DNA from 2 places in the Parageobacillus galactosidasius genome. Region 2 is predicted to be linked to the other one. Evidence: riboswitches for the same ligand, from Rfam matches in the RefSeq annotation. Region 2 holds a riboswitch; the other holds the start of a gene.
What was found. Region 2 has a riboswitch for S-adenosylmethionine ahead of B9L23_RS04165 (bifunctional homocysteine S-methyltransferase/methylenetetrahydrofolate reductase). Riboswitches for the same ligand answer to the same signal wherever they lie in the genome.
Positions count from the first base shown of each region.

Region 1 (7,911 bases), on a different contig from region 2:
AAAAACAGGGGGGAAGATTGTGAGAGAAGCGGTGATTGTAGCTGGGGCGCGCACGCCGGTCGGAAAGGCGAAAAAAGGGACGCTCGCCCATGTGCGTCCAGATGATTTAGGCGCGCTCGTTGTAAAGGAAACGTTGAAACGCGCGGGGAATTATGAAGGAAATATCGATGACCTTATTATTGGGTGTGCGATGCCGGAAGCGGAGCAAGGATTAAACATTGCGAGAAACATCGGGGCGCTTGCAGGGCTTCCATACACGGTTCCTGCCATTACGATTAATCGTTATTGCTCGTCCGGTTTGCAAGCGATTGCTTACGCTGCAGAGCGGATCATGCTTGGCCATTCGGATACGGTTATTGCTGGCGGTGTGGAATCGATGAGCCTTATTCCAATGATGGGGCATGTGATACGTCCAAATGCGAAACTGGCAGAAGAAGCTCCAGAGTATTATATGTCAATGGGACATACAGCCGAACAAGTGGCGATGAAGTATGGGGTAAGCCGTGAAGACCAAGACGCGTTTGCTGTACGAAGCCATCAGCGTGCCGCAAAAGCGATTCGGGAAGGCAAATTTAAGGATGAAATTGTCCCGGTAGAAGTAACCGTTCGAAAAGTAGAAAATAATAAACTAGTCGAGAAAACAATACTTTTCGAAGAGGACGAAGGGGTACGCCCAGATACGAATATGGAAACTTTAGCAAAACTCCGTCCGGCATTTTCGGTCAACGGAACGGTAACAGCCGGGAACGCTTCACAAATGAGCGATGGGGCCGCTGCGGTAATGGTGATGGACCGTGAAAAAGCAGAATCGCTAGGGTTAAAACCGCTTGGAAAATTCCGTTCGTTCGCTGTTGCCGGTGTACCGCCGGAAGTAATGGGAATCGGTCCGGTTGCTGCGGTTCCAAAAGCGTTAAAACTTGCGGGGTTAGAGCTTTCCGATATCGGATTAATCGAACTAAATGAAGCGTTTGCGTCTCAATCGATCCAAGTGATTCGCGAGCTTGGGCTAGATGAGGAAAAAGTGAATGTAAACGGAGGAGCGATTGCGCTTGGCCATCCGCTTGGTTGTACAGGCGCAAAACTGACGTTATCGTTGCTTTATGAAATGCGCCGCCGCAATGTACAGTTCGGAATTGTCACGATGTGTATTGGAGGCGGTATGGGCGCAGCAGGAGTATTTGAATTAATTTAATGGGCGGTATCATTTCCGCCCGATTATATACAAAATCAAGGGGAGGAGTTACGAATGGCGAAAGCATTAGAAAATGCGATTAAAGGCGGAAGCTTTCTTATTGAAGACATTCCTTGTGAACGTGTGTTTACACCGGAGGATTTTACAGACGAACATAAAATGATTGCAAAAACAACGGAAGATTTCGTTGTAAACGAAGTGCTTCCACAATTAGAATATTTAGAAAATCACGAATTTGACCGTTCTGTGCAATTGCTAAAAAAAGCAGGGGAACTCGGGCTGCTTAGCGCGGATATTCCGGAAGAATACGGCGGCTTAGGGCTTGATAAAATCAGTTCTGCACTGATCGGAGAGAAAATGGCGCTTGCCGGCGGTTTCTCGATTTCTCATGGTGCGCACGTCGGAATTGGATCACTTCCAATTGCCTTGTTCGGAACAGAAGAACAAAAAAGAAAATACTTGCCGGCATTAGCGACTGGTAAAAAAATTGCTGCATATGCGTTAACAGAGCCTGGTTCTGGTTCAGACGCATTAGGTGCAAAAACAACAGCAAGATTAAATGCGGAAGGTACACATTATATTTTAAACGGTGAAAAACAATGGATTACGAACGCTGGATTTGCGGATGTATTTGTCGTATACGCAAAAGTAGACGGCGAACATTTCTCCGCATTCATTGTCGAGCGTGACTTCCCTGGTGTTTCTACTGGACCGGAAGAAAAGAAAATGGGAATTAAAAGTTCTTCGACACGTACATTAATTTTACAAGACGTGCCTGTTCCGAAAGAAAACTTGCTTGGGGAAGTTGGAAAAGGCCATGTTATAGCGTTCAACATCTTAAACATCGGCCGTTATAAGCTAGGAGTCGGTGCGGTTGGCGGTGCAAAACGGGCGCTGGAAATTACGCTTCAATATGCGAACCAACGTCAACAATTTAAACAACCGATTTCTAAGTTTACATTAACACAAGAAAAATTTGCGACAATGGCATCCCGGTTGTACGCAACAGAAAGTTCCGTCTATCGTACGGTCGGTTTATTTGACGAACGGATGAGCCTTCTTGATGAGGAAAAAGCAAAAGACGGAAAAGAAATTGCGAAATCGATTGCTGAATATGCCATCGAATGTTCGCTAAACAAATTCTTCGCAACAGAAACATTAGATTATATTGTTGACGAAGGTGTACAAATTCACGGCGGTTATGGATTTATGCAAGAATACGAAATTGAGCGGGCTTACCGTGACTCTCGGATTAACCGTATTTTTGAAGGAACGAATGAAATTAACCGTCTATTAGTTCCTGGAATGTATTTGAAAAAAGCAATGAAAGGCGAACTGCCACTTCTTCAAAAAGCGCAACAGCTTCAAGAAGAATTAATGATGCTTATGCCGGAAGAAGTTGGTGACGGCGTACTTGAACAAGAAAAATATTTAGTACGCAACGCGAAAAAAATCGCATTAATGACGGCGGGATTAGCAGCACAAAAATTCGGCCCGAAATTGGAAAATGAACAGGAAATTTTAGTAAACATTGCCGACATTGTTGCGAATATTTACGCGATGGAATCTGCTCTGCTTCGTACAGAAAAAGCAATTAAAAACACCGGAGTAGAGAAAAACAAACAAAAACTTCTTTATACGCAAATTTTCTGCCAAGAAGCGTTCAACGAAATCGAGGCGCACGCGAAAGAAACCATTATCGCAGTAGAGCAAGGCGATATGTTGCGCATGATGTTGGCCGCTTTGCGCAAATTGACGCGCTATACTCCAATCAATATCATCGCGAAAAAACGTGAAGCGGCAGCGGCGCTCATTGAAGCAGAACGTTATATTGTGTAATAATGGAAAGTACCAGGTTTTATCCTGGTACTTTTATTTGCAAAGGATGGTGCAATATGTCGTTAACCTTTTATTGGTATCCAAAGTGCGGTACATGCCGAAAAGCGAAAAAATGGCTCGATGAGCATGGTATCACGGTACAGGAAGTACATATTGTCGAAAACCCGCCGAAAAAAGAGGAATTGACAGAACTTTATCGCAAGAGCGGGCTTCCACTGAAAAAGTTTTTTAACACAAGTGGTATGAAATATCGCGAGTTAGGGCTAAAAGATAAAGTGAATACTGCTTCGGAAGAGGAGCTTCTTGAGCTTCTTGCTTCCGATGGCATGTTGATCAAGCGCCCGATTTTAACAGATGGAAATCATGTCATCGTTGGATTTAACGAAGAGCAATACGAAAAATTCTTTAAACAAATGTAACGAGTTCAGTGAGTTTTTTGGCAAAATCGGTTATTATTAAAAAGAATATAATCTATTATGAAGGGGTGCGATTATGAATACACCAAAGGAATTACGCTATTCTGAAGAACATGAGTGGGTGCGTGTTGAGGGAGATAAAGTACGCATCGGTATTACTGATTTTGCACAATCGGAGCTCGGTGACATCGTTTTCGTTGAACTGCCAGAAGTAGGTGCGGAAATTACAGCAAACGAGCCATTCGGCAGCGTCGAATCAGTGAAAACTGTTTCCGAACTTTATGCGCCAATTAGCGGTAAAGTAGTAGAAGTGAATGAAGAATTAAATGATAATCCAGAATATGTGAATGAATCACCGTATGAAAAAGCATGGATGATTGTTGTCGAGCCTTATGATATGAGCGAGATCGACAATTTATTAACAGCAGAGCAATATGAAGAAATGGTAAAAGAAGGATAATAATACACCCAATCACCACGGTTGATCACGCGAACGATGGGCACCCTATACATAAAGAGGTTTACAAAGGGTGCCCGTATGGCAGCGGAAACAAAGGATATAGAACATGATTTATATGAAGGTCATGTTTCTCTGTCGCAAGTTAGCAACAAAATAGGCGAATTGATAAGCAAATAACCGTCACCGTTGGACCAGATCAACAGTATGTCGATTGCGACGGTGAGGCTGGTTGGGGTCGAAAGCAACGGTGCTATGCCGTTGCTTTTCTTCTTTATTTTGCAAAAACGACTATAGTCTCGTTTCCTTTCCTTATCCATGTGGAAACCATCGTATTGTTTTTCCATATAATAAATGAATGACATTTTCAACTAATCAGGTGATAATAATGATAGAAATCGAAAAAGTGATTATTGTGGAAGGGCGTTCCGACAAACAAAAAATTGAAAACATTATTAATGAACCAGTTGAAATTATTTGTACAAACGGGACGATTAGTGATGCCAGACTGGAAGAGCTGATTGAGGAGCTCTATTATAAAGAAGTGTATATATTAGTGGATGCCGATGAAGCGGGGGAAAAATTACGAAAACAGTTTCGCCGTGAATTTCCTGAAGCGGAACATATATATATTGACCGAATGTACCGTGAAGTGGCTGCAGCGCCGAATTGGCATATTGCCCAAGTATTATTACGCGCGAACTTTGATGTCCATTACGATTATTTATTAAAAAGGTGAAAGCAGCAATGAAAAAAGTAGAGTTACCAGAAATAGATGACATTATTAATAAAAAAGATATGGCTTGTCTTTATGTATATACACCGATGTGCGGCACTTGCCAGCTTGCGGAGCGGATGCTCCAGGTTGTCGAGGAACTATTTCCGCATATTCCATTTTACAAGACCGATATTAATTATATGCCAGATCGTGCGGTTGCATGGAAAATTGAAAGCGTTCCATGCCTTCTTTTATTTGATCGCGGCAATATTGTAAAAAAATTATACGCGTTTCATTCTGTACCGTATTTATACGAAACAATAAAGGAAATGTTGCCTCAGAATTAGAAAAATGAACAGATGTGGTTCATTCTCTCCTCCCCTTAAAGGTGACAGCGCAAGAACTAAAATAAACGGTGATTTGACTTCGTTTGACATATTTCTTGGGAAATGATGAGAATATTGCCTATTTTCCAGACGATTTGTCGAGATTTTTATAAAGGATTCTCCTTTTTTTTATGGAAATGAATGAAGTGACAGGATAATGGGGGAGGCGGGTATAAAATGGATATGTGTGAATTAGTAGGACAGCTTACAGAACGAATTCAAAAATTAAATCATTTATCACCGATTTTACCAGAAGAAGAGTTATACGTTCAGTTTGAATGTGAAACAGAAACAGCGGTTGTTGCGATTTCTAAATATAAAATCGGTCAAAAGGAAAAGATAGATGAACGTCGGCTAGTGACCATTCGAGGATCGAAAGAGGCGCTGGAATCATTGATAAATGGAAGGTTAAAATTACAACAACAAATTCGGCTTCGAGAAGTGCACATTTCTGGAAGTTTCCGTCATATGTTGCTTCTGGAGTCTCTGTTACATTTGTCAAAACCGTATCGCTATGTTTGCTAAATACCATATTTCTTTATTTTTAATTTTTATAAAAAAATGAATTGACAATTAGGAGGAATAATAGTATTATTCAGAAAAAATGGTATATATCATTCTTATCAAGAGAGGTGGAGGGACTGGCCCAATGAAGCCCGGCAACCGGTTGTTTCAACACGGTGCTAATTCCAGCAGAGCGAATTGCTCTGAGGGATAAGAAGAGTGCATCCCCCTCTCTTCTTAGAAGAAGAGGGGTTTTATTATAAAAGGTAAAGGGGGAGAGAGTTTCAATGAGTGAAAAACAATACCGTTTCGAAACAGTAGCCATTCATGGCGGATTAAAGCCTGATCCTGCCACTGGAGCGCGTGCGGTTCCTATTTATCAATCGAACGCCTATTTATTTGCCAATACGGATCATGCCGCGAACCTTTTTGGTCTAAAAGAAGAAGGATATATTTATACACGCATCCACAATCCGACGGTTACCGTATTGGAAGAAAGGGTGGCACAGCTGGAAGGTGGAGTGGGCAGTCTTGCTCTCGCTAGCGGAATGGCCGCCATTACACTGGCCATTTTGAATATCGCCGGAGCTGGGGATGAAATTGTATCGGCATCTACGTTATATGGCGGTACATATAATTTGTTCGTCAATACATTGCCGAAATACGGAATTAAAACCCACTTTGTCGATCCGTCTAATCCGGAAAATTTCCGAGCAGCGATTACACCAAAAACGAAAGCAATTTTCGCCGAAACGATTGGCAACCCTAGTTTGCACATATTAGATATTGAGGCGGTGGCGCAAATCGCTCGTGAAGCGGGAATTCCGCTCATTATCGACAACACATTCGCCACTCCTTATTTGTGCAGACCAATTGAACATGGGGCGAATATCGTGATCCATTCCGCCACAAAATGGCTTGTTGGGAATGGGACGACCTTAGGCGGCATCATTGTTGATGGTGGTAATTTTGACTGGAATTCGCCAAAGTTTCCAGGATTTATTACTCCTGATCCAAGCTATCACAACCTTGTGTATGCTGAGGCGTTTGGACCTGCTGCATACATTGTCAAAGCTCGCGTGCAGCTGCTTCGCGATTTAGGTCCAGCGATTAGCCCATTTAATGCCTTTCAAATTCAGCTTGGTCTTGAAACATTGCATGTACGTATGAAAGAACATATTGCGAATACAAGAAAAATCGTCGAGTATTTAGATCGTCATCCAGCAATAGAGTGGGTGCTTTATCCAGAACACGACAGTCATCCAGCAAAAGAACTAGCGAAAAAATATTTGCCAAAAGGAGCGGGTTCCATCGTTGTATTTGGCGTAAAAGGCGGCAGAGAGGCAGGAGCGAAATTGATCAACAGTGTAAAATTATGGTCGCATGTTGCCAACGTTGGCGATGCGAAAAGTTTAATTATCCATCCTGCAAGCACCACACATCAACAGCTAAACGAAGAAGAACTAAAATCATCTGGAGTGACAGAAGATTTAGTTCGTCTATCTGTCGGCATCGAAAATATCGATGACTTAATCGAAGATTTAGAACAGGCAATTGCGGCTGCTACCGGAATTACATCTGATGTTTCCGTCTCATAATCACAAGAAATGATAATCATGCCATTTTCCATAATGACTATAACATTTCCATTGACACTATTCGACATATAGTGATAAAATCACATTCGTAATTATTGAGAGATTTTAATTGAATAAAGTGTTTTTTGTGCTCTTATCAAGAGAGGTGGAGGGATGTGCCCAATGAAGCCCGGCAACCGTCAGCGTACTCGCTGAAATGGTGCCAATTCACACAAAGCGTCTGCTTTGAGAGATAAGAGACAGAACGGTAATCATTGCCTTTCTGTTCTCTTGAGCAGAAAGGCTTTCTTTTTGCGGCGAGTTGTCTTTTACATGAGGGAAGGTGGAAATGTGCATGATTACATTAGAAAACGTGACAAAAATATATGAAGCGGCCAATGGATCTGTAACAGCAGTGGATAATGTCTCTTTGCAAATTAAAGAAGGCGAAATTTTCGGAATCATCGGATATAGCGGGGCGGGAAAAAGTTCGTTAATCCGTCTCCTTAACGGATTGGAAAAACCGACCAAAGGGAAAGTCATTGTCGCTGGACGGGATATTGCTAATATTAAAGGAAAGGAATTGCGAAAGGCCCGTCAGGAAATCGGAATGATTTTTCAGCATTTTAATTTATTATGGTCAAGAACGGTTCGCGAAAACATTGCGTTTCCATTAGAAATTGCCGGTGTACCGAAAGAACAGCGGAAAAAACGAGTAGACGAGTTGATTCAGCTTGTAGGTTTGCAAGGAAGAGAAAACGCCTATCCGTCACAGCTTAGCGGCGGGCAAAAGCAGCGCGTCGGCATCGCGCGCGCTTTGGC
Region 1 is NZ_NDYL01000002.1:1,486,243-1,494,153, reverse strand. It holds gene B9L23_RS17230 (acetyl-CoA C-acetyltransferase) at 20-1,192, shown strand; gene B9L23_RS17225 (acyl-CoA dehydrogenase family protein) at 1,247-3,031, shown strand; gene B9L23_RS17220 (arsenate reductase family protein) at 3,088-3,450, shown strand; gene gcvH (glycine cleavage system protein GcvH) at 3,524-3,907, shown strand; partial or broken gene B9L23_RS20185 (hypothetical protein) at 4,066-4,266, shown strand; gene B9L23_RS17210 (toprim domain-containing protein) at 4,293-4,643, shown strand; gene B9L23_RS17205 (thioredoxin family protein) at 4,652-4,969, shown strand; gene B9L23_RS17200 (SCP2 sterol-binding domain-containing protein) at 5,186-5,533, shown strand; SAM riboswitch class I at 5,626-5,729, shown strand; gene B9L23_RS17195 (O-acetylhomoserine aminocarboxypropyltransferase/cysteine synthase family protein) at 5,800-7,110, shown strand; SAM riboswitch class I at 7,241-7,349, shown strand; gene B9L23_RS17190 (methionine ABC transporter ATP-binding protein) at 7,445-7,911, shown strand, end outside.
Region 1: it holds a riboswitch for S-adenosylmethionine, as region 2 does, so the genes downstream of both, B9L23_RS17195 (O-acetylhomoserine aminocarboxypropyltransferase/cysteine synthase family protein) here and B9L23_RS04165 (bifunctional homocysteine S-methyltransferase/methylenetetrahydrofolate reductase) in region 2, are expected to answer to the same signal.

Region 2 (7,911 bases):
CCTAAAAACGCATACACCTTCAGCAGCAAATTCACCCACATCGGCAAAATAAGCAACAACAGCCATAGCTGCTTGTGCCGCGTCTTCGTCAGCCAATAGGCGGTCGGATAGCCGATGAGCAGCGACACAAGCGTGATTAAAAACGCATACCAAAACGAATACGCCATCATTTTCAAATAAATGGGCGTCCACACGGATTTGTAGTTGGACAACGTCCAATGGCCGTCAAGATCCAAAAACGATTCATACACCAAAAAGACAATCGGGGCCACGACAAACAGCACAAGCCAAATGCCATAAGGGATTAAATACCAGTTCCGCCACGCCCGTTCCGTCATGCGTCCTCATCCTCCTTTTCGAGTCGCATGACGTGAATCGCTTCCGGTTCAAAACGAAGGCCGACCGTTTCCCCGACTTCGGCCTTTTTCGTCGAATGGACAAGCCATTCGTTGCCGTTTTCGTCATAGCCGCAAATTTCATAATGGACACCGCGGAATAAGAGCGAATCGACGCGGATGACGATCTGCCCGTCTTCCGGCGCCGCGAGCTCCAAATCTTCCGGGCGGATGACGACATCGACCGGTTCGTTTGGCGCGAAGCCGCGGTCAACACACGCAAACTGTTTGCCGGCAAATTCGACGAGGAAATCGTCGATCATGCGCCCTGACAAAATGTTCGATTCGCCAATGAAATCGGCGACGAATCGATTGACAGGCTCGTCGTAAATGTCTTTCGGCGTCCCAAACTGCTGAATTTTTCCTTTATTCAGAACAAAAATGTAATCGGACATCGCCAATGCTTCTTCTTGATCATGCGTGACAAAAATGAACGTAATCCCTAAGCGGCGCTGCAATTCACGAAGTTCATACTGCATTTCCGTGCGCAGTTTCAAATCCAAGGCTGACAGCGGTTCATCCAAGAGCAGCACCTCAGGTTCATTGACAATCGCCCGGGCAATGGCGACGCGCTGACGCTGGCCGCCGGACATTTCTTGAATGCGGCGGCGCTTATAGCCGTCTAAGTTGACAAACCGAAGCGCTTCCCTCACTTTCTCGCGAATGTCGGTTTCTTTCATCTTTTTCACGCGCAAACCAAACGCAACGTTTTCAAACACATCGAGATGAGGGAACAATGCATAGTCTTGAAAAACAGTGTTGACTTGCCGTTTGTTCGGCGGGACGTTTTGAATCGGCTTTCCGTGGAAATAAATCGTTCCTTCCGTCGGCTCGATAAACCCGGCAATCAGCCGCAAAATCGTTGTCTTCCCACAACCCGACGGTCCAAGCAGCGTATAAAACTTCCCGCGCTCCATCGCAAAACTGACATCATCCAGTACGGCTGCGCCGTCGTATTCCTTCGTCACTCGCTCGAAGCGGATGATTTCTCCGTTCACTTTCAGCCCCCCATCTTCTTGATGTTCACTATTCCTAATTAGAACATAGGAGAGTAGAAAGTGCAACGGAAAAATATGCTTTCCGCCATGTCGGCGACTAAAAAACAAAAAGCGGCTGACTATTCCGCAGAACAGCTTCCAATTTTGCCCGCAATGCGGAAAGCCGCTGTCTCATTGATCGTTTTTTCAAATTTCCTTGCTTCACCGTATTGAATAATTTCAAAAAATACATTAAATTATATAGTAATAGTCAAGACGAAATAAACAACCGCATACGGACATTCTTATCAAGAGAGGGGGAGGGACTGGCCCGATGAACTCTCAGCAACCTGGCGGAAGTCAAGGTGCTAAATCCAGACAGGCGAAACGCCTGGAAGATAAGAAGAGACGATACATAAAAAGTCTTCTTCTTATAGAAGGCTTTTTTCTTTTACTATCTTCATAGAACGGGGGAATGATCGTGGGGCTTTTGCAAGACTTAAAAGAACGCATCCTTATCGCCGATGGAGCGATGGGAACGCTATTATACTCGCACGGCGTCGACCGATGTTTTGAAGAACTAAATTTATCAAAACCGGAAGACATCATTCACATTCATGAAGCATATATCGCCGCGGGCGCAGAAGTAATCCAAACGAATACATATGGCGCCAACTATGTCAAACTTGCCCGCTACGGATTGGAAGATGAAGTGCCATCCATTAACCGCGCGGCAGTAAGGCTCGCCAAAAAGGCGGCGGGAAATAAAGCCTATGTGCTTGGAACGATCGGCGGATTACGGAGCATCAACAAAAGCGCCGTTTCCATCGACGAAGTAAAGCGGACGTTTCGCGAGCAATTATTTGTGCTTTTAAACGAAGACGTCGATGGCTTATTGCTCGAGACATATTACGATTTGGAAGAATTGCAGACGGTGCTTGCAATCGCGCGCAAAGAAACGGATAAGCCGATTATCGCGCACGTCTCCCTCCACGAAGTTGGCGTCTTGCAAGACGGCACTCCCCTTTCTGAAGCGTTGGCGCGCTTGGAGCAGTTGGGAGCTGATGTCATCGGTCTAAATTGCCGTCTCGGTCCATATCATATGATTCGTTCGCTCGAGGAAGTGCCGCTGCCGAAAAAAGCGTTTCTTTCCGCGTATCCGAACGCAAGCTTGCCGGATTATCGCGACGGACGGCTTATCTATGAAACAAACACCGATTATTTTAAAGAAACGGCTCTTGCCTTCCGTGAACAAGGCGTGCGCCTGATTGGCGGGTGCTGCGGCACGACGCCGAAACATATCGAAGCGATAGCAAACGCCTTAACCGATCGGACACCGATTACAGAAAAAGTCGTTAAACAACGTCATGTTCCGATTTCTATCCAAACAAACGAACCAAATGCCGCCCCGCCGTTGCAGGATATCGTACGTAAGCGGCGCTCGGTGATCGTCGAGCTTGATCCGCCGAAAAAATTAGGGATCGCGAAATTTTTAGAAGGCGCCAAAGCGCTGAAAGAAGCGAACATTGATGCGTTGACATTGGCCGATAACTCGCTGGCAACTCCACGAATCAGCAACATGGCGCTCGGCTCCATCGTCAAAGAGCAGCTCGGCATCCGCCCGCTTATTCATATTACATGCCGCGACCGCAATTTAATCGGCTTGCAGTCGCACTTGATGGGCCTGCATACGCTCGGCATCACCGATGTGCTCGCCATCACCGGAGACCCATCGAAAATCGGCGATTTTCCTGGAGCGACATCCGTCTATGATTTATCGTCCTTTGATTTAATCCGGCTGATTCGCCAATTTAACGAAGGGCTTTCGTATTCCGGAAAATCGCTCGGGCAAAAAACAAACTTCTCGATTGCCGCGGCCTTTAACCCGAACGTCCGTCATTTAGATAAGGCTGTAGAGCGTCTGGAGAAAAAAATTCAATGCGGCGCCCATTATTTTATCACCCAGCCGCTTTATTCCGAGCGGCAAATCGAAGAGGTGTATGAAGCGACGAAGCATCTTGAGACGCCGATTTACATCGGCATTATGCCGCTAGTGAGCGCGCGCAACGCCGATTTCCTTCATCATGAAGTGCCGGGAATTACTCTTTCTGATGAAATCCGCTCTCGCATGGCGGCATGCGCGAATGACCCAGTGCAATCTGCGCGCGAAGGAATCGCAATTGCCAAATCGCTCATTGACGCCGCTTTTGACTTATTTAACGGCATCTACTTAATTACGCCGTTTTTGCGCTATGAAATGACCGTCGAACTCGTTCGCTACATTCATGAAAAGGAACAAGCCGCACAAGAAAGGAAGGTACTCCATGGGTAACATCACACTTGAGCAACAGCTCGAAAAAAAAATATTAATTATTGACGGCGCAATGGGAACGATGATTCAAAGCGCGAAGCTCTCAGCTGATGATTTCGGCGGAGAAGCATACGAAGGATGCAACGAATATTTGACGCTCACCGCTCCGCATGTGATCGAGCGCATTCATGAAGCATATTTGCAGGCGGGAGCGGATATTATCGAAACAAACACGTTCGGTGCGACAAACGTTGTATTAGATGAATATCATCTTGGCCATTTAGCGCTAGAGTTAAATATCGAATCCGCCAAGCTTGCGCGCAAAGCAGCCGACGCCTACTCTACTCCCGAATGGCCACGCTTTGTCGCCGGTTCAATGGGACCGACGACAAAAACGCTATCCGTTACAGGAGGCATTACGTTCGAACAATTAGTTGCTGCTTACGAAGAACAAGCGCGAGGACTATTGCTTGGCGGCGTCGACTTGCTTTTATTGGAAACATGCCAAGACACCTTAAACGTCAAAGCCGGCTTTATCGGCATTTCCAAGGCGTTTGAAGCGGTCGGAAAAAAAGTGCCGATTATGATTTCCGGAACGATTGAACCAATGGGAACAACATTAGCAGGACAAACGATTGAATCGTTTTTCATCTCCGTACAGCATATGAAGCCGTTCGCGGTCGGATTAAACTGCGCGACCGGCCCCGAGTTTATGACCGACCATTTGCGCACGCTTGCTTCCTTGGCGAACACTGCTGTAAGCTGCTATCCGAACGCCGGGCTTCCGGATGAAGAAGGCTGCTATCACGAGACACCGGAGATGTTAGCGAAAAAAATCCAACGATTCGCTGAAAAAGGATGGATTAACATCGTCGGCGGTTGCTGCGGAACAACTCCGGAACATATTCGCGCCATCGCCGAAGCGGTCCGAGACATTCCACCGCGGCCGATTCCGAAATCTTTTGACGTTCATGCCGTTTCCGGCATCGATCCGCTTATTTACGATGAAACAATGCGTCCGCTGTTTGTCGGCGAGCGCACAAACGTAATCGGTTCGCGCAAATTTAAACGGCTCATCGCTGAAGGAAAATATGAAGAAGCGGCGGAAATTGCCCGCGCGCAAGTAAAAAACGGCGCGCACGTCATCGATATTTGCTTAGCCGACCCGGACCGCAATGAACAAGAAGATATGGAAAAGTTTATCCAACAAGTCGTAAAAAAAGTAAAAGTGCCGCTTGTCATTGATTCAACCGATGAACGCGTTATTGAACGTGCTCTCACTTATTCACAAGGGAAAGCAATCATTAACTCGATTAATTTGGAAGACGGCGAAGAACGGTTTGAAAAAGTCATTCCTCTCCTTCACAAATATGGTGCTGCCGTTGTTGTCGGAACGATTGATGAACAGGGAATGGCGATTCATGCTGAGCGGAAGCTGGAAATTGCCTTGCGTTCGCATGACTTGCTCGTCAACAAATACGGAGTTTCCCCGCATGACATTATTTTTGACCCGCTTGTGTTCCCGGTCGGCACCGGCGATGAACAATATATTGGCGCGGCCAAGGAAACGATCGAAGGCATCCGTCTCATTAAAGAACGGCTTCCGCAATGTTTAACAATACTTGGCATCAGCAATGTCTCATTCGGGCTTCCGCCGGTTGGGCGGGAAATTTTAAACTCCGTCTTTTTGTACCATTGCACGCAGGCCGGGCTCGATTACGCGATCGTCAATACAGAAAAATTGGAGCGATTCGCTTCGATTTCGGAAGAAGAAGTGCGGTTGGCTGAAGAACTGCTGTTTAACACGAACGATGAAACGTTAAACACGTTTATCCAATTTTACCGCGATAAAACGAAAGAACCAAAAAAAATAAAAACCGAGCTTAGCCTTGAGGAGCGGCTCGCGGGCTATGTCATCGAAGGCACGAAAGAAGGATTGTACGCCGATTTGGAACAAGCGCTGCAAACGTATTCCGACCCGCTTGACATCATTAACGGACCGCTGATGGAGGGGATGGATGAAGTTGGGCGGCTGTTTAATAACAATCAACTCATTGTTGCCGAAGTATTGCAAAGCGCGGAAGTGATGAAAGCAGCGGTCGCCTTTTTAGAACCATATATGGAGAAAAAGGAAAACAGTACAAAAGGAAAAGTGCTTCTCGCCACCGTCAAAGGCGATGTGCATGACATCGGCAAAAACTTGGTCGACATCATTTTAAGCAACAACGGCTTTCACGTCATCGACCTAGGCATTAAAGTGGCGCCGCAAAAGCTGATCGAAGCCGTTCAAGCCGAAAAACCGGATATTATCGGTTTATCAGGGCTTCTTGTCAAATCCGCCCAGCAAATGGTCGTCACCGCGCAAGATTTGCGGCAAGCGGGCATCTCGATCCCGATTTTAGTCGGCGGTGCGGCATTATCGCGTAAATTCACGGAAAACAAAATCGCTCCGGAATATGATGGAATCGTATTATACGCAAAAGACGCCATGGAAGGACTGGCGCTGGCAAATCAGCTGCAGCAAAACGAAATCGAATATACAAAAACAAAAAAGCAAGAAACGGAAACAGAAAAAACGACACCAACGGCTATTGCGGCAAAGTCGAACGTCTCGACCGACGTTCCCGTGTTTGTGCCAACAGATTTAGAACGCCATATATTGAAAGATATTTCGCTTTCGCATATTATTCCATACGTCAACTGGCAAATGGTATTAGGACATCACCTTGGGTTAAAAGGAAAAGTAAAACGGCTGCTTGAGGAAAAAGATGAAAAAGCGCTTATGTTAAAGCAAGTCGTCGATGACCTGCTTGATGAGGCCCAGCGCAACAACTGGATTACGCCAGCGGCGGTATATCAATTTTTCCCGGCGCAAAGTGAAGGAAACCGGATTTACATTTACTCGCCAAAAGACAAACGGACCATTATCGAAATGTTTGAATTTCCAAGACAGCCAAGAGAGCCATACCTTTGTTTAGCTGATTACTTGAAATCTACAGAAAGCGGACAAATCGACTATGTGGGATTTTTCGCCGTCACCGCCGGAAAAGGCATTCGCGAACTTTCGCAGCGATGGAAAGAAAGCGGCGAATTTTTAAAAAGTCATGCGATTCAAGCGCTGGCGCTCGAAATCGCCGAAGGATTAGCGGAGCTCATCCACCAAGTCATGCGCGACCGCTGGGGCTTTCCGGATGATCCGGATTTCACGATGGAACAGCGCTTTGCCGCGAAATACCAAGGGCAGCGCTACTCGTTCGGCTATCCGGCTTGCCCGAACTTGGAAGACCAAGAAAAGCTCTTCCGTCTATTGAACCCAGAAGAAATCGGCATCCATTTAACGGACGGATATATGATGGAGCCGGAAGCTTCCGTTTCCGCGATTGTCTTTGCCCATCCAGAAGCGCGCTATTTCAATGTGTTATAAAAAGCTGGCCCGATGTGGCCAGCTTTTTTATGCAATGTAGTCATCAATGATTGTTTGCCAACATTACATATTTCCCTGCCCATATCCCATACTAACGATGACAAACGATGCACAGGGAGGAATGGACAATGGTCACAAAACAACAGGCAACACTGCCGCCGCAGCACCAAGACCGCCAGCCAGGTCTGCAAACAGAAATGAACCCGCAGCCTGTTTCCGTGAGTGAACAATACAAAGCAAGCGGGAAATTACATAATAAAGTCACCATCATTAGCGGCGGCGACAGCGGCATCGGCCGGGCGGTCGCCATCCATTTCGCAAAAGAAGGTGCGGATGTAGCGATTATTTATTTAAACGAACAGGAAGATGCGGAAGAAACGAAGCGCCAAGTCGAACAAGAAGGAAGAAAATGCTTACTGATTGCCGGCGATGTCGGTGATGAACAGTTTTGCAAACAAGCGGTCAAACAAACCGTGGACCAATTTGGCAAACTAGACATTGTCGTCAACAACGCCGCGGAACAGCATCCGCAAAAAAGCTTGCTTAACATTACCTCGCAGCAGCTGGAAAAAACGTTCCGCACCAACGTCTTCGGCTACTTTTATTTGACGAAAGCGGCGCTCCCCTACTTGCAAAAAGGAAGTTCGATTATTAATACCGCATCCATCACCGCCTACGAAGGCAATGAGCAATTAATTGATTATTCCGCAACGAAAGGAGCGATCGTCGCCTTTACGCGCTCTTTGGCGAAATCTCTCGCCGGGCAAGGCATCCGCGTCAACGGCGTCGCCCCAGGACCGATTT
Region 2 is NZ_NDYL01000001.1:777,406-785,316, reverse strand. It holds gene B9L23_RS04175 (ABC transporter permease) at 1-338, opposite strand, end outside; gene B9L23_RS04170 (ABC transporter ATP-binding protein) at 335-1,393, opposite strand; gene B9L23_RS20280 (hypothetical protein) at 1,454-1,606, shown strand; SAM riboswitch class I at 1,675-1,777, shown strand; gene B9L23_RS04165 (bifunctional homocysteine S-methyltransferase/methylenetetrahydrofolate reductase) at 1,854-3,704, shown strand; gene metH (methionine synthase) at 3,697-7,107, shown strand; gene B9L23_RS04155 (SDR family oxidoreductase) at 7,236-7,911, shown strand, end outside.